One region of the Pseudoalteromonas sp. MMG006 genome, then DNA from elsewhere that is predicted to be linked to it. Evidence: predicted binding sites of a transcription regulator. Region 1 holds the regulator's gene; each other region holds the start of a gene.

Region 1 (8,369 bases):
TAGAGGTTTTACCGCAGATGACTTTGCACTATCGCACCCAGGAGGCAGCCTAGGTAAGCGTTTACTATTAACGCTAAAAGACGTAATGCACAGTGGTACAAACACACCTATTATTAATATTTCACAAACCATAAAAGATGCATTAATTGAAATGTCAGCCAAAGGCTTAGGCATGACTGCGATTGTTAATGACAATAAAGAACTTGCGGGATTATTTACCGATGGCGATTTACGCCGTATTTTAGAGCAACGTATTGATATTCATACCACTTTGATTAGTGTGGTAATGACTACGTCATGTACAACGGCTACCCAAGATATACTTGCAGCTGAAGCGCTCAATATAATGGAAAACAAACGTATCAATGGGTTGATTGTGGTTAACGAACAAAATCAGCCAATTGGCGCACTTAACATGCAAGACCTATTAAAAGCAGGAGTGTTGTAAATGCAATTTGAAGATCTCTATCAACCGCTAAGTGCAGACGCAAAAGCGCGTGCAAAAAAAGTAAAACTACTTATATGCGATATTGATGGTGTTTTTTCTGATGGGCGAATCTACCTTGGTAACCAAGGCGAAGAGCTAAAAGCGTTTAACACCAAAGATGGCTTTGGCATAAAGGCATTAATAAATAGTGGCTTTGAAGTAGCCGTTATTACTGGGCGTCATTCTCAAATAGTGCAAACCCGTATGAGCAGCTTAACAGTGCAACATATTTATCAAGGCCAAGAAGACAAACTCATTGCTTACCAAGAGCTAAAAAACAAGCTTAACCTTAGCGACGAGCAAATTGCCTATATTGGCGATGATGGCCCCGATATGCCTGTAATGGAACAAGTCGGCTTTGCCGTTGCTGTAAACGATGCCCACCCACTTATTAAACGTTTATCGCATTATGTTACACAAATGCCTGGAGGCTTTGGAGCCGTAAGAGAACTTACCGATTTACTCATGCTTGAAAATGGTAAGGCGCTTACCACACAAGGCACTAGTTCATGAATGCGGCGCGTATAATACTTAGCATTTTATTCATTAGCTGTATGGTTTGGCTTTGGTACCCTTATTTTACCCAAACAAATACAGCACCTCAGGAAGAAGCTGAAGTGATTGCTGAGCCTGATTATATAGCTATTGAACTTAAGCAAACAGCTTACGATGAACAGGGTAAAATTAGCCACAAAGTAACAGCGGCTAAAATGGAATTATACCAGCAACTAGGTTTTACATTTTTTGAAAAGCCTATATTTACCCTATATAACGAAAAACAAACATGGCAAATAAACGCTGACGAAGCAACATTATACGAAGACAAACAGTTAATTTTAGAAGGTAATGTAGTTGCCATAAATTTAACCGACAACGCTATGATAGACAAAATCAACGCTGACAATATTCAAGTTGATATAAACCTATTAACAATGCGTTCAGAACAGCCTGTTGTCATTACGGGGCCCAATTTAAAAATCACCGGTAAAGGCCTTGAAGCCGACTTAAAAACTGAAGTGATTAAACTAATTAACCATACGCGAACCATATATTATGACCAATAAAATGTCTAAAATACTTATAATTCCAGCCCTTCTACTTGCTTTTAATGGCTATACGGCAGAGCGAGAAGCTCCTGCTGCTGATCAGATTTCAATTAGCGCCGACAAACAAGAAGGTCAGCTAAAAGCCAATGTTGGGATTTTTGAAAAGAACGTTGAAATTATTCACGGTAATCGTCGTATTACAGCTGACCGCTTAGAAGTACATAAGCGCGATGATTTAGGTGATAACAAACAGTTACTAATAGCAACAGGTAGCCCAGCTTATTTCGAAGAAAAACAAGCTGACGGCACGGTAATGAGCGCCAGTGCAAACGAGGTGCGTTACGATGTAGCAAAACGATTTTTAACGCTTGTTGGTGATGCTGAAGTTGCGCAAGCAGGTCAAAAAATCAATGCAAAAAGCATTACGTACGACATGCAACAGCAATTAATTAGCGCCGAAAAAGATGAAAACTCAACCGACCGCGTGCACACTATTTTAGTGCCTGTTAAGCCAAAAAAAGAAAGTGATAAAGGTCAGCCATGAGCACATTAAAAGCAGAGCTATTAGCAAAAAGCTATAAAGGTCGCGAAGTTGTAAAAAACGTTGGCCTTGAAGTCAAAGCCGGCAGTATTGTAGGGTTACTCGGACCAAATGGTGCAGGCAAAACGACTACTTTTTATATGATAGTAGGCCTTGTACCAAGCGATAAAGGCAAAATTTCTATCGATGAGAACGATATTACTCTTTTACCCATGCATAGTCGTGCTAGATTAGGCATAGGTTACTTGCCACAAGAATCGTCAATTTTTAGAAAGCTTAGCGTTTATCAAAACCTAATGGCTATTTTAGAAACGCGTAAAGAGCTTAATAAAAAAGCGAGAGAAGATACGCTTAACAACTTGTTAGATGAATTTAGTATCCAACATATTCGAGACAGCCAAGGTATGGCTTTATCGGGTGGTGAGCGCCGTCGTGTAGAAATAGCGCGCGCATTAGCCGCTAATCCTAAATTTATTTTATTGGATGAGCCTTTTGCAGGTGTTGACCCTATATCGGTATTAGATATAAAGAAAATAATAGAACACCTTAAAAATCGCGGCATTGGTGTATTAATTACCGACCATAATGTAAGAGAAACCCTTGATGTTTGTGAAAAAGCCTACATTGTTTCTCATGGAGAGTTAATTGCTTCTGGTACACCAGAGCACGTATTAAACGATAAAACGGTACGCGATGTTTATTTAGGCGAGCAATTTAGGCTGTAACATTTACGCCATGTCTTTAAGCATCTGCTAGTATTAATTATAACAACATAAAAGGATTGTTAGAGATACATGAGGCAATCATTACAGCTGCGCATGGGCCAGCAACTTACAATGACTCCACAGCTGCAACAAGCAATTCGTTTGCTGCAACTCAGTACATTGGATCTCCAGCAAGAAATACAAGAAGCGCTTGATAGTAATCCGCTTCTCGAAGTAGATGAACAAGATTACACGGAAGAATCGGCTGGTAAAAACGAGCAAAAAGCAGATAACGACGAAGTAACCGTAAGCGCTAGTGCTGACGAAAAACCGAGCGAGTACGAGCAAGATAGTGGTGAAGCACTTACTAAAGATACAGTAAGTGACGAAATGGCTATGGATGTAAGCTGGGATGAGTACATGAGCGCAGCACCTGCTTCATCATCAGGCCCAATGCCAGAAGATGAATCTATTTACCAAGGTGCTTCAACCGAAACACTTCACGAATACCTAATGTGGCAATTACAGCTCACGCCATTTAGTCCCACGGATGAAGCTATCGCAATAGCGATAGTTGAAGCCGTAGATGACTCTGGTATTTTAACACTTAGTTGTGAAGAAATTTTAGAAAGCTTTAATCAAGAGAATGACGACGAAGGTGAAGTTGAACTTGATGAAATAGAGGCCGTTTTAAAACGTATTCAGTTATTTGATCCTGTGGGTATAGCAGCTCGTAGCTTACAAGAGTGTTTGTGTATTCAGCTAAATCAGTTTGATAAAGATGCGCCTTTTATCAATGAAACAAAGATGATTTTAACCGAGCATATTGATCTATTAGCAGCTCGCGACTATCGTACATTAATGAAGAAAACTAAGCTCAAAGAAGACGAGCTTAAAGAAGTAATGACGTTAATACACACTCTAAACCCTAAACCCGCAGATACTATAGTAAGGGAAGAGTCAGAGTATGTAATTCCCGATGTGTCGGTGAAAAAAATAAAAGGCCGCTGGGTCGTTGAGCTAAACCCAGATAGCATGCCTAAAATACGTGTTAATAGCCAATATGCAGCTATGTCGCGTACAGTTAAATCTAGTGGTGATAGTCAATTTATTCGCTCTCATTTACAAGAAGCTAAATGGTTTATAAAAAGCCTAGAGAGCAGAAACGACACATTGCTTAAAGTAACTAATTGTATTGTTAAGCAGCAACAGGGCTTTTTTGAGCATGGTCCAGAGGCCATGAAGCCTATGGTTTTAAACGATGTTGCTGAAATGGTAGAAATGCACGAATCGACTATTTCGCGCGTAACTACTCAAAAGTACATGCACACGCCACGTGGTATATTTGAGCTTAAATACTTTTTCTCAAGCCATGTAAGCACCGAAAATGGCGGTGAGTGTTCGTCTACAGCAATACGTGCTTTGATAAAAAAATTGATTGCCGCAGAAAACTCAGCAAAACCATTGAGTGATAGTAAAATTGCGGATATATTGGCTGAGCAAGGAATTAAAGTAGCTAGACGCACAATCGCAAAATACCGCGAATCTCTGGCTATTCCACCGTCTAATCAACGAAAGAGTTTGATATAAGACGCAAAACAAAGAGGAAAACGCTTATGCAACTAAACTTAACTGGTCGTCATGTAGATGTTACTGATTCATTGAGAGACTACGTAAATAATAAATTTGCAAAGCTAGAAAGGCATTCTGATCATATAAACAATGTTCATGTCATTCTCGATGTAGAAAAACTCAACCAAAAAGCTGAAGCTACTATCCATGTAAGTGGTGCAGAATTATTTGCATCTACTGAACATCAAGATATGTATGCTGCCATTGACTCGTTGATTGATAAGCTCGATCGTCAAGTTATTAAACACAAAGAGAAGCTTGCTCGACACTAATATGATGAAATTAAGCTCACTTATATGCCAGGACTGCAGCAAAGCTGCGGTCCTTTTTAATAGCAAAAAAAGAATTTTAGAGTTTATTAGTGAGCTTGCTCATGAAAAGCTTCCTTACCTTTCCCAACAAGATATCTTATCTGCTTTAATGAATAGAGAGAAACTTGGCAGCACGGGGATAGGCCGTGGTATAGCAATCCCTCATGGAAGAATGAGTGGTGCAGAAGAGCCATTAGCATTAGTACTTGTAAGTGAAAAAGCAATAAATTTTGACGCGATTGATAACCGCCCAGTTGATATATTTGTTGCACTCATCGTACCAGATGGCGATAACCAGCAGCACCTAAAGACTCTTGCAACTATAGCTGATAGACTAAATGACAAAGAGTTTTGTAAACAGCTACGCTGTGCAAAATCTGATGCTGAGCTTTACCAAGTCATTGTTAACCAATCGTAGTTTAAAAGGGTGATAAATGGAGTTAATTATCATAAGTGGCCGCTCCGGTTCTGGAAAGTCGGTTGCTTTACGCGTTGTAGAAGATTTAGGTTATTATTGCGTAGATAACATACCAGTAAACCTACTCCCCTCTTTAGTGCGAAGTGTGTCGGACACCTACGATAAAATAGCTGTTAGTATCGATGTGCGTAACATCCCAAAAGAACAAGATGAATTTAATGATATCTTTGAATACCTTCCAGGTTTTGCAAATCCCACTTTATTTTATCTAGATAGTGACGATCAAACCCTGATCAAACGCTTTTCTGAAACACGCCGGTTGCACCCGCTTTCTATTGACTCGTTACCACTTGATTTAGCTATACAAAAAGAAAAACAATTGCTAGATGTATTGGTAACCCGTGCTGACTTTATGCTCGATACAAGCGACTTGAGTGTTCACCAATTAGCGGAGTCTATCCGTGAGAAAATTCTCGGTAAAAAAGATAAGCAACTTATTGTAACCTTTGAGTCATTTGGTTTTAAACACGGTATCCCTAAAGAGGCTGACTATGTATTTGACGCTCGTTTTTTGCCAAATCCGCATTGGGAGCCAGAGCTTAAGCCTTTAAATGGCTTAGACCAACCGGTTAAAGATTATTTAGCGAGCCACAGCATAGTACAAAAATTCACTTGGCAAATTCAAACATTTGTACAAACATGGCTACCACACCTAGAGCGTAATAATCGTAGTTACTTAACAATTGCCATTGGCTGTACTGGCGGGCAACACCGTTCGGTGTATTTAGCTCAAACAATTGGTGAGAGCTTTGCGATGACGCACCCTAATGTAAAAATTAGACACCGTGAACAAGAAAATAATACAGCCAAATAATCACCTGTTCAGCTTACATAGAGTAGATTATGCATTGTGAAGACACTTTTTTAATAAAAAACAAACTTGGCTTACACGCTAGAGCTGCGACAGTGCTTGCACAGTTAGCCGTGCAGTTTGATGCCACCATTACACTGTTTCAAGATGATAAAGAAGCAGCTGGCGATAGCGTACTTGCATTAATGCTACTAGAAAGCAGCCAAGGTAAAGAAGTTAAAGTAGTGTGTGAAGGCCCTGATTCTGAGCAAGCCTTACATGCTGTTGGGCAGTTAATTGCACAACGGTTTAATGAACAAGAATAATTAAGCTTAACTTTTAGTAATAAAAAATTTTACCCGGTTAAGCTTATAAATAAGGTTAGTGCGCCTGTACACTTACCGCCTCCCCTAAGTAATATAAAAATTTGTAAAGGACGCCAATGCCTGAAGCTTTTGAACAAGATTACCCACTTCAACAATTAAAACAGGTGACCAAGTCACTTAATAGTGGTCAATTTGTTCAAGTTAGGCGCATGCTTGCAAAAACAGCTCCTTGTGACACTGCACTATTATTAGAATCATCACCCCATAAAATCCGTCGTTTACTTTGGCAATTAGTTGACCCTGATGTGCAAGGTGATGTTCTTGAAGAACTCTCTGAAGATGTACGTTTAGGCATTATTGCTCAAATGGAGCCTAAGCACATAGCCGCCGCCACTGAAGACATGGGGCATGATGATTTAGGTGAAGTGCTACGAAGCCTGCCTGACACCGTTTATAAAGACGTTGTTAGCGCAATGGATATTCAAGACAGGGAACGAGCAACTCAAGCCCTATCATATCAAGAGCGCTCCGCTGGCGCGTTGATGAACACCGATACGGTAACCATTCGCCCTGATGTTACTCTTGATGTAGTGCTCCGTTATATAAGACTCAGAGGCGAGCTCCCTGAAGGCACTGATGACTTATATGTAGTCGATAAACATAACTGTTTTTTAGGTGCATTATCACTCAGTACCTTACTAACTAACCCACCAGAAAAAATCGTTCTTGATTTAATGGACGAAGATTGTGAATCAATTCCAATCTCTATGGATGAAAGTGAAGTTGCACAGCTTTTTGAGCGTCATAACTGGATATCTGCACCGGTAGTTGATGATAACGCACACCTGTTAGGCCGTGTCACCATTGATGACATTGTTGATGTAATACGCGAAGACGCTGAGCATAGCCTTTTGAGCTTAGCGGGTCTTGATGACGAAGAAGATACCTTTGCACCCGTTTTAAAAAGCTCAAAAAAACGCTCAGTTTGGTTAGGTGTAAACTTATTGACCGCTCTTGCAGCAGCCTTTGTAGCAAGCTTTTTTGAAGGTACTTTAGATGTATTGCCTATTTTGGCGGTGCTAAACGGTATTGTGCCTTCTATGGGGGGCGTTGCTGGCAGCCAATCTTTAACACTTGTTATTCGTGGTATTGCTGTAGGTCATATAAATCAAACAAACCAACGCTTCTTAATGATGAAGGAGCTTGCCATTGGCGCGTTAAACGGTATTTTGTGGTCTCTTTTAATTGCTGGTGTTATAGCACTTTGGCAGTGGGATTTTATGCTTGGTGGCGTACTCGCTTTCGCTATGTTTATGAACTTAGTCGTCGCGGGCGTGGCGGGTGCAAGTATTCCTATTATATTGAAAAAGATGAATATTGACCCCGCATTGGCAGGCAGTGTTGTGCTTACTACCGTAACTGATATTGTTGGTATTTTTGCCTTTTTAGGCACAGCGACTTGGTTGCTGATATAAGTTAAAACCGTTTGATAAAAGTGATTTGAATAAGCACTCTCATGGCAGCTAATAACAAACCTAAAAAATCCCTCAAACATAAAGGGCTTTCAACACTAAAGAGTGTGTTGGTATATGGTTTTATATTTATCATAATTTATACAGCTATCAATTGGTGGCGACAACCTGTGATGCCAGCTAACCCGCAATTGCAGTTAATAGACTATCAAGATAAGTCCATAAACCTAGGTAAAATTAGCCAAAGTAAACCAACGCTTATTTATTTTTGGGGTACTTGGTGCCCTATTTGTAGTATTACCTCTGAAGCTATAAACGAGCTTGCAAAAGACACTCATTACTCGATAGTGACCATTGCAATAAAGTCGGGATCGGATCAAGATCTTCATCGCTATCTCATTGAAAACAACTACACCTTTACAACAATAAATGATCGAAATGGTGAGATATTTGCCGATTGGCAAGGACAAGTAACGCCTTCCTACATAATCTTAAAAGATAGTAAAATGACGCAAGGGCTTACAGGCATTCAGCCTTTATGGTCGCTTAAATTACGCTTATGGTTATCTGAAGCTTTTTAGC
Region 2 (8,369 bases), on a different contig from region 1:
TATCTGAATATTGCCGTGAAATAGAAGCCTTACCGAGTAAAATAAACATTACCTTTAGCGTAGGTGTAGCAATAAGTAATACTCACTCTAAATCACTTGATGCGCTTATTAAACATGCAGACCAACAGCTGTATAAAGCAAAAGAAAATGGCAGAAACCAAATAGCAATCGCGTGAATATACGTTACTAGTGTCCATCAATAATCATCTGTTTTATTTTGTGGGCTTTTTCAAAGTGATCTAATTTATGGGTGTGTATCCACCACGTAGCTGCTTGCATAAGTAGCTCAGGATCCGTATTTTTATTTGCAAAAAAAGCGTAAAAAGAAAGCCCTACATTTTCACCTTTAGCTGCTATTTTTTTATCGCACACAGCTATAATTTTTGCTTTTAGTTTTTCCTGCATACATACCTTATTTAATTGTATTTTAACTATCTAAATATACCGTTTAAAACACTAACGATTAGCTGTAAAAGGCTTCTATCAACAATACTATGATTCTCAAACTCTTTGTTAGACGTATTTACTTTTGTAGCTTTGCATTGATTATCTAGTGGCTCATTTTTATGTAAATCGGTTTCATAAGCTATATCGGCTTGCTCCATACATTTTGTAGAGCCAGCATAAGGCTGAGCAGCACAGCCAGTTAAAAATATACACAGCAATAATAAAGCTAAAAACGCTTTCATAATCAATCCTATTTAAAGTACCCTTCTGCCTTAGATTATAGCTACAAAGTTACTTATTTAATCGGCTATCAAAACAAGTAGGTCAATAAGAAACACACCTACTTCATCGAAAAAGGTTTCCTCTTTAGCATCCTTTTTTAATTGAGCACTTATACATTCATTATAAACTTCTGAGCTTGTTTGGGAGCCATTTAGCTCAGTCACTTCAGCTTCTTTTATGCATAAGCTTCGATCAGAATGCGAAGCTGTACTACATGCACTCAACAATGCACACAGTAACAGTGCTGTAATGGGGGTTTTTATATTCATCCTTAAACAATCCTGTTAATTAAAGCTTTATAAACCACATATATAAAACAACTATGTACAATCTGTACCTAAATAGCGCCACCACTTTATCACTCCACTAAAATATACAACCAGTAAATATTTGTAAGTATCTGTAGAGCTAAAACCTGAAAATATTGCATTAGTATGCTTGTAAAAGTTACATACCATGTGTTTGATAGCTGAATAAAAAAACATAAACACTTAAAAATCAATATTTTAACAATTGGCATCTAGCTTGCTTTGTTAACAACATAAGCAATTTGAGAACAAGTAAAAGGATTAATTATGAATATTTTTGAAGCGCTACGTTACGATCACGATAAACAACGTAAATTGGTAGACGCACTTATCGAAACTCATGGCGATACGGATGAGCGCCACGCGTTAATGAATGAACTTAAAACAGAACTTGAAGATCATGCCAAATTTGAAGAACGCTTTTTTTATAACCCACTAATGTGCGATGACTTAACTCAAGAAAAGGCGCGCCATAGTGTTGCTGAACACCACGAAATAGATGAGTTAGTTGAGCAATTAGAAGACACTAAAATGAGCTCATCAGCTTGGCTTAAAACAGCAAAGAAGCTTAATGAATTGGTACACCACCATTTGAGTGAAGAAGAGCGCGAAGTATTTCAACTTGCTGGAAAAGCATTAACTGAAGATCAAAAAGAAACATTAGCAAAACGCTACAATAAAGCGATGCATTAAATATTGTAAACCGACTTCCATACACTCCCTGTGTACTTATTGGTTATAAGCCTATGGCTTATAACCATTTTTTTTGCTTAATACTTATACTGTGTATTTAACGTCTTGATCACGTAATAAGTAAAGTGCAAAACATGCTGCCCACATTGGCCACGCAGTGAAAAACAATAAGTTATTAAAGCCATCAATATACTGATTATAAGATGAAAGTGTAGAAAGGCCGTGCATTACAAAAATGATTCCGTATGTAAGGCGCTTTTTAATACCCGCCATAAATGCTAAAACCAAAACAAGTTGTACAGCACCTATAACGTAAGCAATTATATCGGTAGAACCACTGATACCATAAAAATGTTCAAATATACGTGCGCTATGTCCAGGGTTAACAAACTTATCGAATGTCCACATTATCATTACAATAAACACCCCTAAACGCAAAGAGAAGAGTGACCATTGCAAACGGTTTTGCACATCAGAGTTAATTGTACCTGTCATAAAACTTCCTTAAAAAAATATTAATAAACGTTGAAGTAAGCTAGACCGTATAACTGAGCTTTTATTTCAAAAGAAGGTGATTTTTTTTACATGTTTGATGAATCTATAAGTTTGTAAAAATAAATTAATAACAAACAAGTTTCATAAAAATAGACTATGCTTGAAAAAACCATATAAAGCATAAGCTTACATTACAATGTAAAACTAGATACTTAAGTATGACTTTAACAATAGAGTATTGGCTTTCGTTCTAAAAAATAAAAAGAAGCCTAAATTAATTGAAAGTTATTTTTAAGGCTTTCGGTCTTTATCGCCAACAACATTTTAATCGTAGAGAGAAAACGTTTGAAACACGCACAATTAGCAATCACGCTAGCCATTGTATTAAACACACCATTGCTAGCATTTGCAGCTGAAGAACCAAAAGCAACAACTAAAAGCGCAATTGAGCACATAGAAGTAGCTGGCCAAGTTCTTAAATCTCAAGGTTTATCTGTAAAAGACGCCACTGTAGACGGCCCTTTCGGGGATAATTTGGCACTGCAAGATATTGCACGCTCAGTAACGCCTATTTCAAGCGAGTTAATAGAACAACTCAACATCACTACCCTACAAGACGTACTTGCAGTTAGCCCAAACACATACTCTGCAAGTGGCTTTGGTGCGCCCAGTTTACCTACTATTCGTGGCCAACTGGGTGAGCTTTTTCAAGATGGTACGCGTCGTCAAGCAGGTAATAATGGCTTTGGTGTGCCGTTATCGTTCAACTCTATAGAACAAATAGACGTAGTAAAAGGTGCTCCACCTGTTTTATTTGGTTCAAGCCAACGTAACGGTGGTTTTGTAAATTTACACTCAAAGACTGCTTCTACAGATGAAAGTAAAGGTAAAGTTAAGCTCTCAGCGGGACGATGGGATCAATACAGTGCACAAGTAGATTACACAGCGCCAATTATTCAAGACAAAGTAGGCCTAAGAGTAAGTTACGAGCACCTTGATGAAGGCAGCTACTACGATTATTCAGGTACTAAAAGCGACAGCTTATTTGCAGCAGTTAGAATATTGCCAGACGACAAAAGCAGTTGGGACATTAACTTTGAACTATACCAAGTTGAATTTACCGATAACGCAGGTATTAATCGCCCTACTCAAGCCTTAATTGATGATGGCCTTTACATAACGGGCCAAGGCGTGCAAGCCGATGGCAGTACAGTACCGGCAGCGGGTTCAATTGTATCGCCTACAGGGCAAGTAAAAATAGATCGCAGCACCGTACTTACCGATCCTGATAATAAAAACGAAGCAACAACCTACTTAATTCACAGCATTTATAAGCGTGAACTAAGTGCAAATGCTTCATTAAAAAATATTACGTATTTTCAGCATTTACAACGTGAAGAAATAGCACAAAACAGCTTTGTAGAAATTATAGACGGCGCTGATACCGCCCAAAACCGAACGGAGCTTACGTACCGCTGGAACAGTGACCAGCAAACAATTTTTGCTTTTGACGTGCGCTACAATAAAGTGCTCGGCTATAGCCAATTTACTACCGAAGCCGATTTACCAATTGATTTAACAGGCCCGCTTTCAAACCGCCGCATTCCATTAACCGATGCACAAAAGGCGCGTTTAGTAGAGCTAAGCCCAGGCGTATTTGTATCGCCTGGTGGTCAATACGACTTAGATAACGATGGCAGCGGCGACTTTAATCTATCAGACACCACCGACTCACGCTCATGGCAAACAGGGCTTGCTATTCAACAAGACTCAGATTGGAGTGATAAGCTTCATACTAGCGTGGGTTACCGCATTGATTTTTACGATGTAGAAGCAAACGATCCTATAGCACCGCAAGGCCAAGTTGCTGCAAGCGATAGCATTAACGAAATACTGCATTCTGGCCAAGTTAGCTTTAACTACAAAATAAATGCCGACTACACCACTTACGGTGCAGCAAGTTATAACGAAGCAACGTCAAACAGTATGGCTGGCGGTACATCGCTTGGCAGCGATAACACCATTAGCGCACAAAATTTTGCTACCGAAAACACATTAGTTGAGTTTGGCTTAAAGTACGCCCCAACCGACAGCGATTGGTACGCCGATGGCGCGGTATTTAGTCAGCGCCGCAGTTTACGTAATCGCGATGGCAGCAATACAGGTATTCGTACTACAGGTTTTGAAAGCCAAGTATTTTACGATGCTTACCCTTATTGGCTAAGTGCGGGTTACAGCTACATAGATGCGCGTTACGACAACTCTGCAAGCAGCCAAGATTCTGCTCAAGTAATCGATGCGTTTGATAATTCGCGCCCAGATATTATCGCAGGTACCGGTGTTGGCGCCCCTAACTTTACTGCTTTTGCACCTTCAAACCGCCAAGTTCAGGGCATTCCTGAGCAATCATTCAGTTTTAACGGAAATTATTCAATTAATTCGAAATGGCAAATGGGTTTTTCAGGTCTATATACAAAGAGTTACCCATTAGACTTTTTGGCAACAGTTAAAATTCGTGATCAATACACACTAAACGTTAATACTAGCTACGTATTTACGCCTAGCACTAAGTTGCGATTAGATGTAAACAACGTCACTAATCAAAAAAACTGGCGCCCTGTATTTGAAGGTGGTTACTTTGGTGCAACGCTGGCTTTTCCAGAGTTACCAATTAACGCAAAACTTACACTTACACATAATTTTTAAGAACGTTTTAAGAGAGAGAACATGATAAAAAAACTATTTTTGATATTGATTGCAGCGGTCGTAATAGGCATGTTCTTTCACTTTAATTTACATCAGCTACTTACACTTGAAGGCTTAAAAGGCTCTATGGAGCAATTTAACCAATACAAAGAGCAATCACCATTATTGGTTTTTGGTGGTTTCTTTTTACTGTACGTAGTAGTAACAGCTCTCTCATTACCGGGCGCGGCAATATTAACCCTGGCCGCAGGTGCATTATTTGGCTTGGTTGAAGGCTTATTGGTTGCATCGTTTGCCTCGACTGTCGGTGCTACGCTTGCCTTTTTAGTATCGCGTTATTTACTGCGCGATACAATTAAACAGCGCTTTCCTGAGCGTTTAGACGCTATTGACGCAGGCGTTGAAAAAGAAGGTGGCTTTTACTTATTTACGCTTAGGCTAGTGCCAGTATTTCCGTTCTTTTTAATTAACTTATTAATGGGTGTTACCGCAATTAAAGCATGGACCTTTTACTGGGTAAGCCAAGTAGGCATGCTCGCGGGTACATTTGTATTTGTAAACGCAGGTACACAACTTGCGCAAATTGAAAGCTTATCAGGCATCTTATCGCTCGATCTTATTTTATCGTTCGCTTTATTGGGTGTGTTCCCATTCATTGCTAAAGGAATCCTAAACGTGTTTAAAAAACGTCGCGTATACAAAAATTACACTAAACCTAAAAAGTTCGACCGCAACATGATTGTTATTGGCGCTGGAGCTGGCGGCTTAGTGACAAGCTACATTGCAGCTGCGGTTAAAGCCAAAGTAACGCTAATTGAAGCCGGCGAAATGGGCGGCGACTGTTTAAACTACGGTTGTGTGCCAAGTAAAGCTGTTATTAAAAGTGCTAAAATTGCTGAGCAAATTCGCCACGGGGAACACTACGGCCTAGAAAACATGGCACCGCAGTTTTCGTTTAAAAAAGTAATGGCACGTGTACACCAAGTGATTGCCGACGTAGCACCACATGATAGCGTTGAACGTTACACAAACCTTGGTGTAGATGTTGTAAAAGGCTACGGGAAATTATTAGACCCGTGGACTGTAGAAATTAAACTTAACGATGGCGGCACACAAACGTTAACCGCTCGCACGATTGTTATTGCCACTGGCGCACGCCCATTTGTACCGCCACTTCCTGGTATTGAAGAAACAGGCTATGTAACAAGCGATACGTTATGGACTAAATTTGCTGAGCTTGATGAAGCCCCTAAAAAACTGGTTGTACTTGGCGGCGGCCCAATTGGTAGCGAACTTGCTCAAAGTTTTGCCCGTTTAGGTTCAAGCGTTACGCAAATCGAGATGAGCGAACGCATCATGATCAAAGAAGACCTAGAAGTATCTAAATTTGCACATGAAGCGCTAACCGAAAGCGGCGTAAACATTTTAACCTCGCATCAGGCACTGCGCTGTGAAGCGCGCGACGGTAAAAAATTCATTGTGGTAAAACATAACGATACCGAAATCGATATTGAATACGATGAACTACTATGTGCTGTTGGCCGAAGCGCTCGCCTTAAAGGTTACGGCCTTGAAGAGCTTGGCATAGAAACCAACCGTACTGTAGTCACTAACGAATACCTAGAAACGCTCTACCCTAACATTTTTGCAGCAGGCGATATTGTAGGCCCGTATCAATTTACGCACGTAGCCGCTCATCAGGGCTGGTACGCAGCAGTAAATGGCTTATTTGGTAACCTTAAAAAGTTTAAAGTGGATTACCGTGTTATTCCATGGACTACATTTATAGACCCTGAAGTAGCACGTGTAGGCTTAAACGAACAAGATGCTATTGATAAAGGTATCGATTATGAAATCACTCGCTTTGAATTTGAAGAATTAGACCGCGCCATTACCGACAGCGCAACAAAAGGCTTTATAAAAGTAATTACCCCTAAAGGTAAAGACAAAATACTCGGTGTTACTGTGGTATCTGAGCATGCTGGCGATTTAATTGCTGAGTTTGTACTGGCAATGAAACACGGTTTAGGCCTTAACAAAATACTAGGCACTATTCACAGCTACCCTACTTGGGCTGAAGGTAACAAATACGCAGCAGGCGAGTGGAAACGCGCGCACGCACCAGAAAAAGTACTTAACATGCTTGAAAAATACCACTCATGGCGCAGAGGCTAATATGTTTAAAACACCTTTAAAAGCGCTCTTGTTAGGGTCTGCATTGCTTGCAACATCGTTTGCGAGCAATGCCCAAAACATGCACGACAGCTGGAATGCTTTATTAAACAACCATGTTGTGGCTATTAATCATGGCCACAGCACAGAGGTTGATTACTCAGCAATAAAAGCTAAGCACAGCGAGCTTAAAACCTATTTAGATTCGTTATCGGCTGTTACGCAAAACGAGTTTGATACGTGGGAAAAACCAAAGCAACTTGCGTTTTTAATCAATGCGTATAATGCCTTTACTGTTGAGCTTATATTAACTAAGTACCCAGATCTTAAATCAATTAAAGATTTAGGCAGCTTTTTTAGCTCACCATGGAGCAAGGAGTTTGTGCCATTACTTGGTAAAACGCGCAGTCTTGATGATATAGAGCATGGTTTAATACGTGGTAGTGGTAAATACAACGACCCACGTATTCACTTTGCAGTAAATTGTGCAAGTATTGGTTGCCCAGCACTACGTGAAGAAGCGTATACTGCTGATACATTAGAAGCACAATTACAAGAGCAAACAGTGCGTTTTTTATCAGATATGACCCGTAATATAGCGCAAGATAACACGTTGAGCGTGTCTTCAATATTTAAATGGTATGGCGAGGATTTTGAAAAAGGCTTTAAAGGCGCAAACACATTGCAGCAGTTTTTTATGCAATACCCTAAAGCACTTAACTTGATCCCTGCACAGCTAAAAGCCCTTAAAAACGATAACATGAAGGTTAAGTTTTTAGATTACGACTGGGACTTAAATGCACGCCACTAAATATTGGCAAATACTCACGCGATACAGTTTATGCTGTATCGCGTTTTGCATTTGCCTTGTTATAAGCTTTAAAAGCATGGCGAGCACAGAGCTACAAAGCCGTTGGCAACACGTTGAAAGCCTAGGCAAAGACCAAAGCGTATATTTTTATGCATGGGGCGGCGATGCGCAAATAAACGCGTATATTCAATGGGCTGCTCAGCAAGTAAAAGCTAGATACAACATTAACTTAGTACACGTAAAGCTAAGCGATACCAGCGAAGCTGTAAGCCGCGTTCTTGCCGAAAAATCAGCAAACAATAACGATAAAGGCAGCGTAGATTTAATTTGGATAAACGGTGCTAACTTTGCCACCATGAGCGAGCACTCATTATTACTAAAACAATGGGCGAATAAGCTGCCAAATTTTAACTACACCGACCCTAGCAATAACCCCGCTGTTAATTTTGATTTTG
Region 3 (8,369 bases), on a different contig from region 1:
CCCGTCATTATTCTTACGCACTGTCCGGGAGTAAGTGTGCCTTCAAACGTTTGCCCTGCAAATACGCTCCCTACTTGTGTATAGGTTAAGCTTTTGTCTGAAATACAAACAGCATAGCCATCCATAGCAGAGTTATTGTGAGCAGGCACATTAATATTAGATTTAACATCACTGGCTAAAACCCGGCCAACACTTTGCATAATAGGAATGGTTTCATTATCCGAAATTGCATTGATAGAGCTTAGTATGTTTTGAATTGCCGTTTCTATTGGTAATAAACCGGGTGCATTGCAAACATCGTTCATATATATTGCTTACTTAAATCATTTTATTTTTAAAACAATACTTATAATGTCAAAGCTTTACAATACATTGCTGGGTTATTTTTTGTTTGTATTTTGTGTGTTCTCAAGCACGTTAAGCGCAAAAGAAACATTGCATGTCGCAGTAGCGAGTAACTTTAAAACTGTGTTACAAACTTTACTGCAAGAATCACCTTTACCCGGTGTACAAGTAAAAATATCGGCCGCTTCAAGCGGGGTTTTATATTCGCAAATTGTACATGGTGCGCCGTTCGATGTGTTTTTATCAGCAGATGATGTTCGCCCGCAAGCATTAATAAAAGAAGGGTTGGCAAGTCAAAGTAGCTTAGTTACCTACGCATTAGGTGAGCTTGCATTGTGGCAGCCCAATGCTGATAAGGTAAATAATAAAGTAGCCATCGCTAACCCGCGTTTTTCACCTTATGGTCGTGCATCGCAGTTTTATGCTAATGCCCATTTTAAAAAGCCAATAAGTTACGTATATGGTAATAACATTACGCAGGCCTTTCAGTTTGTTCAAAGTGGTAATGTATCAATTGGTTTGGTGGCGGTGTCTACGTTAAAAGCTGCGTATAGCAATACACAAAACCCTAAGTATTTAGATTACAAAGTGCTAGAGGCGAGTGAATACCCCGATATTATCCAGCAAGGCGTTATTATAAAATCGACAAAAAAAATGGCGAGTGCTAAAAAGCTTATGGATTTTTTAATATCAAGCAGCACTCAACTTAAGCTTATTGAATTAGGATACAGATCAAAGGACAGCAATGCTTCAAAGTGATTTAACTGCGCTGTGGTTAACAATTAAACTTGCCTTTATAACCGCTATATTACTACTCGCTTTTTGCATTCCGGTTGCTTATAAGTTAGCTGGCTATAAAGGTAAGTTTAAACCTTTTTTAGAGGCATTAATTGCTATGCCTTTGGTACTACCGCCCACTTTATTAGGTTTTTACTTATTGGTTCTTTTTTCGCCTACGCACGCTTTTGGGCAGTTTTGGTTTTGGTTAACGGGTACACAGCTTGCGTTTAGTTTTCAAGGTGTGGTTATTGGTTCTCTTTTTTATTCATTGCCGTTTGTAATGCAGCCTTTGGTTGCAGGTTTTAAACAAATAAACCAAACCTATAATGAAGCTGCAATCGCATTGGGGTTAAGCCACTATAAACGCTTTGTGTATTTAATTTTACCATTACTCAAGCCCAGTATTGGTAGTGCGTTTGCCTTGGGATTTGCGCATACATTGGGTGAATTTGGTCTGGTATTAATGATTGGTGGTAATATTCAAGGGCAAACACAAGTGGTTTCTATTGCTTTGTACGACCATGTTGAATCGCTAAATTACGCGGCTGCGCATCAGCTTTCTCTTATATTATTGGCTATTTCATTTGCGTGTTTAGTGCTGTTGTTCAAATTTAATAAAAGCATCGTTGGGGTTAAACAATAACATGATTAAATTAACCCTATTTAAAGCACTTAATAACTTTAATTTAGATATAAACCTGCAATTAGAGTCGTTTAATATTGCAGGTGTTTTTGGTCCGTCCGGATCAGGTAAGTCTACATTGCTGCGTTGTATTAGTGGCCTTGAAGGCAAGCAAAGTATTTATATTAATAATCAGCCTGTGCATCATTTACCTAGTGATAAACGCGGAGTAACACTGCAAGTGCAATCGTGTCCGTTATTTCCTCATTTAGATGTTGCCGGCAACTTAGCATTTACTCAAAAGCACTGCGCTAATAGGCAAACCGACTTATCTGAGCAAGAAGTGATTACAGCTCTTGAGTTACAGCCACTTCTTAAACGCAATGTACAAAGTTTATCGGGCGGGGAGCGTCAACGAGTGGTGTTTGCACGTACATTGTTGGCAGGTCAAAAGCTTATAATTTTAGATGAGCCGTTTAGTGCGCTCGACTGGCCACTTCGCTTTAAAACACTAACAACTATGAGTAATTTAGCAGCTAAATTTAACATTAAATTTATAATAGTGAGCCACTCTTTAAAGGAGCTATTGTTTTGCTGCGATACTCTAATTCAGCTTGAAAAAGGTAAGGTGATAAACCAAGGGCCAAGTGGGTTAGTCGCCAAGGCTATTTATGCTAACAACAAACAAACACCCCTGAGCTTACTTAATTATGACATTATTAAATTTGATGAAAAATACGCTGTTTATCACCTTCAAATAAAACAAAGCGAGCAGCAGTTATTTGTATCTCCAAGCGCCGTTGAGCAAGGTGGTAAGCTAGTTATAGAGAGCGAGCAAATTGCAATTAGTGCTATTAAACCAATACACTCAGAGAACACTAATGTATTGGTTTGTATACTGACTAGTGCTGAAGTTATTGATAGCAATTGGCAGCTCACACTTAATGTAGATGGGCAAACATTGTATTGCTTACTTTCAGCAAGAGTATGGGATCAAAGTAATTATAACGTGGGCGATACACTTTGTGCCGCTATCCATAACCTAGAGTAAATAATTAAAACGCGAGCTACTTACTACACGTGGGGCACTGACTGTTTTTAGGAATTTTAAAGCGGTTGAATTCCATGCTGAGCCCATCCACCAGCAACAAATGTTCACTTAAGCTACTTGGCAAACCCGCCATAATTTTTAGTGCCTCTGTGGCCTGAATGCTGCCAATTAACCCTACGATTGGCGAGAGCACGCCCGATTCTGAGCAGCTTTGTGTTTGCTCATTAAAAAATTGCGATAAGCACGCGTAGCAGTGGCTGTGCTGCTGCATGGTAAAGCAGGCAACTTGGCCTTCCATTCTAATTGCAGAGCCCGAAACGAGCGGTGTTTTTGTCTTAAAACAGGCGCTATTGAGCAAATTACGTGTAGGCAAGTTATCAGAGCAATCGATTACTATATCAATATTACTTAATAGCTCATCAAGGTTTGAGTTTTCACCTAAAAATGTATCGATTGTATGTATATCTATTTCATCATTTAAGCTAGTTAATTGCGCCTTAGCTGCGTGTGTTTTTAAGCTTCCCACATCTGTTTGCTTATAAAGCACCTGCCTTTGCAAGTTTGTAGCATCAACCACATCGTTATCTACAAGCGTTAATGTTCCTACACCTGAGGCGGCCAAGTACTGCGCAACCGGGCAGCCCAAACCACCTAAACCAACTATAAGTGCATGAGACTGCCACAGTTTTTCTTGTCCATCTATATCAAGTTGTACAAGCATAATGTGGCGAGAATAACGTAATTGCTGTTGATAAGTTAATGGCGGTTTTTGCATAAATTTTTGCTCAAATTTTTTTGTAACAATACCAAGTAGTTAAAACCCAGAGCAAGTAAAGCTTTAAAAATCTTTGCACTGTTAACGCACATTTAATCTGCTTTAGTAGTGCAAAGCGAAATAATTATCAACTGTGAAAAATGCAAGTCTTTGAATCGGTTGATTAATAATTGTTGGCTTAGTAATTGCTGAATGTGGTTAACGTTAATTTAACAACTGGCGCGGTTTATATGCTACCAAAGTAGTATGTACTGCTTAAAACAACAATCGTTACAAGGAAAAATAACATGCAACCGAGTTCTGGGTTTAATCTCATATCGTTTAGCGGAAAAATGAAAATACTGCATTTAAGCTGGATGGTGTTTTTTATCTCATTTTTTGTCTGGTTTAACCATGCGCCATTATTGGGTGCTATTGCAGGTTCGCTTGGCATCACTATGGCTCAAGTAAAAACACTCCTCATACTAAATGTGGCTTTAACCATTCCTGCCCGTGTTGTGGTTGGTATGCTAACCGATAAATTTGGACCTCGCATTGTTTACGCTGCACTACTTATTACGTGTAGTATTCCGTGTTTTATGTTTGCACTTGCAACAACGTTTGAGCAAGCAGCTATCGCCCGTTTTGCACTTGGCTTTATTGGTGCGGGTTTTGTTGTGGGCATTCGCATGGTGAGCGAGTGGTTCCCAGCAAACGAATTAGGCACAGCAGAGGGTATTTATGGTGGCTGGGGTAACTTTGGCTCTGCAGCAGCCGCAATGCTGTTACCAGTATTAGCGTTGATGTTTGGTGGCGAAGATGGCTGGCGTTATGCGATTGGCTTAACAGGTGTGTTAAGTGTCATATTTGGTGTTATTTGGTACTTAAATGTATCGGATACACCTAAAGGTGGCACGTACTTTAAGCCTAAAAAAGTAGGGGCAATGGAAGTAACCAGTAAAGGTGACTTTGTACTACTACTTATAATGAAACTCCCTATGTATGGTGCATTGGCGTTACTTACCTGGAAGCTTTCTCCTACTGGCGCAAACTTACTTTCTGACAATTTTGTAATTGGCACATACGTGTTTTTAGTGCTGCTTTATATTTACGAAGTGTATAAAACGTTTGATATAAACGGCCATATTTTTAAACAACCTGTTCCAGAATCTCATCGTTACGACTTTAAGCAAGTTGCTGTTTTAAACATCCTTTATTTTACTACATTTGGCTCAGAGCTAGCTGTTGTATCTATGCTGCCATTATTTTTTATGGAAGTATTTGGTCTTGATATGGTGTACGCAGGCTTATTAGCATCAGCTTATGCATTTATGAACTTAGCCTCTCGCCCTGGTGGTGGTTGGATTTCAGATAGAATGGGTCGTCGTAAAACACTTATTGTACTTACCACAGGCCTAGCTGTAGGTTATTTTGTTATGGGCTTAGTTGACGCAAGCTGGCCGCTTTGGCTTGCAGTTGCAGCAGCCATGGCGTGTTCGTTTTTTGTTCAAGCAGGAGAAGGCGCAGTATTTGCCGCAGTGCCACTTATTAAACGTCGTTTAACGGGTCAAATTGCAGGTATGACAGGTGCCTACGGTAATGTAGGGGCTGTTGTATATTTAACGGCGCTCTCGTTAGTTGATTACCAAACATTCTTTATGATTATCGCTGCCAGTGCATTGTTAGGTTTAGGTGCATTATTTTTCATGAAGGAACCCGATGGCCACATCACAGAAGTAAACGAAGATGGCACCGTTGAACTTATTTCTGTGACTTAAGGCAACCTTATGTTTGATGAAACCCAAAAAGCCAGCGCACTTACAAACGAACTTAACGTTGAGTTTGGTGGGCACAGTAGCAAAGGTATAAAAACCGAAAACCAAGATGCGTTTGCTGCTCTTAATACTCAAGCGCAAGAAAAAGAGTCAAAAGGGGTGATTGCCTGCTTGGCCGATGGGTGTTCATCAGCAAAAAATGCTAAACAAGCGTCACAGTTATCGGTAACGCACTTTATAAATGAGTATTTAAATACACCACCAAGTTGGGCCGTTAAAAAGTCGGTATCTAAGGTATTGGCCAGTTTAAATCAGTGGCTGAATTCTCAATCGGTTAATTACAATCACCTTGGCCAGCGCCAAGCAGATTGGATGACCACGTTTACAGCGCTTATTTTAAAATCGGCTACGGGTTATATTTTTCATTTAGGTGATACCCGAATTACGCGTTTACGTGCAAAAAATATGGAAGCGATAACACGCGACCATAAAGTAAACGATACCCTAACGCGGGCTTTAGGCGCACAGCTTCATCAAGAAATTGATGTATACGAAGTAGAACTTAAAGCTGATGATATTTATATACTTACCTGCGATGGTGTACACGATGTGTTGCCATACAGTGATATACAAAAGCTAATTGATGAGCATACTAATTTAGAGCACGCAGCAAAAGCAGTGACAGAGCTTGCCATAGCAAGAGGCAGTGACGACAACGTAAGCTGCTTACTTGTAAAAGTGAATAGTATTGCAAAACAAAATTTAGACGAGTTATATCACTCTTTAACGAGGCGAAAAATTCCGCCACCGTTAAAGGTTGGCCAAAAAATTGATGACTTTACTGTTATCCGTGAATTACATGCTAGTAGCCGCTCGCACATTTATTTAGTGCAACAAACACCCGATACGCCGCCTGTTGTATTAAAAGCGCCTTCGGTAAATTTTGAAGACGACGTGCACTACCTTCAAGGCTTTATAAGAGAAGGCTGGGTAGGGCAACGTATTAATCATCCCAATGTAATGAAAGTTTTAAATACGCAATCGCAAAGCCGATTTTTATATCATATTTGCGAATACATGGACGGGCAAACACTGAGTGATTGGAAGCATGATGTGCCGCATCCAGAAATTACCCAAGTGCGCAGTATTATTGAACAAATAGTACAAGCACTTAGAGCGTTTCAGCGTTTGGATATGGTGCATCGCGATTTAAAACTCGATAACGTGATGATAGACGCTCACGGCAAAGTAACATTAATCGATTACGGCACGGTAAGTGTTGCGGCAATGGATGAGTCGGTAAAGCAAATTGCTGATGATTGCCCGCAAGGTACGGTAGATTACACCGCACCAGAGACGCTTATAACGATGCACGCCGATTTTAAAAGTGATTTATTTTCGCTAGGCGTTGTTGCGTACGAATTATTATGTTCAAAATTGCCGTATCAGCCACTCGCGCATAATCATGTACCAAAAGATTACAGTCACTGGCAATACACAAGTATTCAAAAGCACAGAGCAGATATCCCGTTTTGGTTAGATCAGGCTTTAATGAAAGCATTGGCTCCCAAACCCGAATTCAGATACCACGCATTTTCTGAGTTTATAAGTGATATCAATAAACCTAATCCACATTTAAAAAGTACCGCCCCGAAAGACTCAATAATGAAACGCGATCCGGTTTTAGTCTGGAAAAGTATTTCGTTGTGTTTATTTATAGCCTTGATGTGCGTACTCATAATTAAAAATTAAGAGATAAACATGTTTAATCATAAAAAAAACTTACCTATTATTTTTATACTGGGTAGCTTAACTGCGCCTTCAATAAGCCAAGCGGCGCAAACCGATCTTAACTTTAGGCTGCGTTTTGAAAGCGCAGAGCAAGATAACGCACTAAAAGATGCAAGTAGCTTAACGCTGCGTACACGCCTCACTCATAAAACAGATGAAGTGAATGGGTTTTCTGCTCTTATTGAAGTTGAAGACAGCCGAAGCCTGTTAGGTGTGGACGATTATAATAATACACTGGGTAAAAATACTAATTACTCAGTAATAGCCGACCCAGAAACCACAGAGGTAGATCAGGGTTTTATAAAATACGCCAAAGATGCTTTAGCAATTAAAGTGGGTAGGCAAGTAATAGCACTTGATGGGCAACGGTTTGTGGGCCATGTTGGCTTTAGGCAAGACAGACAAACCTTTGATGCTGCTACAGTAAATTACACGTTTAATGATATTAACTTGCACTATAGCTACATAAGCAAGCGCAACCGTATATTTGCCGATAGCAAAGATATTGATTCATCCGATCACCTTATAAATGCAAGCTTTAAAACAAGCGTGGGTAAGGTGGTTTTATACAGTTATTTATTAAGTAACGACGCAGTAGATGATGACAGCTTAGATACCTATGGCGTGTCTTTTAATGGAAATAAAACGCTCAGTGATATTAAATTTTACTATAAAGCAGAGTACGCCACGCAATCTGCATCAACTAGCATGAGTGATTTTGACGCAGATTATTATGCATTTGAAGGCGGGATAGATTTAGGCGGTTTAGGTATTGAAACCGTTACATTAAAAGCCGGTATTGAATCACTGGGTTCTGATAATGGCGATTATGGTTTTGCTACGCCGCTTGCCACAATGCATAAATTTAATGGTTGGGCTGATACGTTTTTAGCAACTCCTGCACAAGGACTTGATGACACTTATGTAAGCTTAAATGGTAAAGCCTTTGGCGGTAAATGGTTAGTGGCGTATCACAACTTTGATGCAAACGACAGCGTCAATGGGGTTGATGATTTAGGCTCAGAGCTTAATGTGCAATACGTTAAGCCTATTAATAAAACCTATGCCGTGGGCGCTAAATATGCAGATTATTCAGCAGGCGACAGTGCGGCAGGCAAAGTTGACACCCAAAAACTGTGGGTGTGGGTAAGCGCCAAATTTTGAGTACTTAAACACAGGTACTTAGACACAGTTTAATCCTCGTAATTTAACGTGTTACAAGTTGGTGCAATAGCGCCAGCTTGTGGTGCT

The links. Region 1 encodes sigma-54, which starts transcription at its own class of promoters, with help from an activator protein. Its sites were predicted from a motif close to GTTGGCACGNNNNTNGNNT; they were not measured.
Region 2: a site for sigma-54 is predicted at 1,242-1,260, ahead of J8L73_RS08645 (hemerythrin domain-containing protein). Genes of this name have one in related genera too.
Region 3: a site for sigma-54 is predicted at 3,746-3,764, ahead of J8L73_RS09015 (NarK family nitrate/nitrite MFS transporter). Genes of this name have one in related genera too.

What each region holds. Positions count from the first base shown of each region.
Region 1 covers NZ_JAGJEJ010000003.1:21,255-29,623, forward strand. The annotation lists gene J8L73_RS04240 (KpsF/GutQ family sugar-phosphate isomerase) at 1-448, shown strand, start outside; gene kdsC (3-deoxy-manno-octulosonate-8-phosphatase KdsC) at 449-1,000, shown strand; gene lptC (LPS export ABC transporter periplasmic protein LptC) at 997-1,551, shown strand; gene lptA (lipopolysaccharide transport periplasmic protein LptA) at 1,541-2,077, shown strand; gene lptB (LPS export ABC transporter ATP-binding protein) at 2,074-2,799, shown strand; gene J8L73_RS04265 (RNA polymerase factor sigma-54) at 2,869-4,368, shown strand; gene hpf (ribosome hibernation promoting factor) at 4,395-4,682, shown strand; gene ptsN (PTS IIA-like nitrogen regulatory protein PtsN) at 4,687-5,139, shown strand; gene rapZ (RNase adapter RapZ) at 5,156-6,013, shown strand; gene J8L73_RS04285 (HPr family phosphocarrier protein) at 6,043-6,315, shown strand; gene mgtE (magnesium transporter) at 6,432-7,790, shown strand; gene J8L73_RS04295 (protein disulfide oxidoreductase) at 7,832-8,368, shown strand.
Region 2 covers NZ_JAGJEJ010000006.1:178,490-186,858, forward strand. The annotation lists gene J8L73_RS08625 (tetratricopeptide repeat-containing diguanylate cyclase) at 1-176, shown strand, start outside; gene J8L73_RS08630 (DUF6500 family protein) at 187-405, opposite strand; gene J8L73_RS08635 (hypothetical protein) at 432-689, opposite strand; gene J8L73_RS08640 (hypothetical protein) at 747-998, opposite strand; gene J8L73_RS08645 (hemerythrin domain-containing protein) at 1,305-1,730, shown strand; gene J8L73_RS08650 (hypothetical protein) at 1,815-2,225, opposite strand; gene J8L73_RS08655 (TonB-dependent receptor) at 2,571-4,931, shown strand; gene J8L73_RS08660 (bifunctional TVP38/TMEM64 family protein/FAD-dependent oxidoreductase) at 4,953-7,106, shown strand; gene J8L73_RS08665 (DUF547 domain-containing protein) at 7,108-7,914, shown strand; gene J8L73_RS08670 (ABC transporter substrate-binding protein) at 7,901-8,369, shown strand, end outside.
Region 3 covers NZ_JAGJEJ010000007.1:32,066-40,434, reverse strand. The annotation lists gene glp (gephyrin-like molybdotransferase Glp) at 1-305, opposite strand, end outside; gene modA (molybdate ABC transporter substrate-binding protein) at 352-1,104, shown strand; gene modB (molybdate ABC transporter permease subunit) at 1,091-1,768, shown strand; gene J8L73_RS09025 (ATP-binding cassette domain-containing protein) at 1,770-2,798, shown strand; gene moeB (molybdopterin-synthase adenylyltransferase MoeB) at 2,815-3,573, opposite strand; gene J8L73_RS09015 (NarK family nitrate/nitrite MFS transporter) at 3,861-5,330, shown strand; gene J8L73_RS09010 (bifunctional protein-serine/threonine kinase/phosphatase) at 5,340-7,079, shown strand; gene J8L73_RS09005 (alginate export family protein) at 7,089-8,282, shown strand.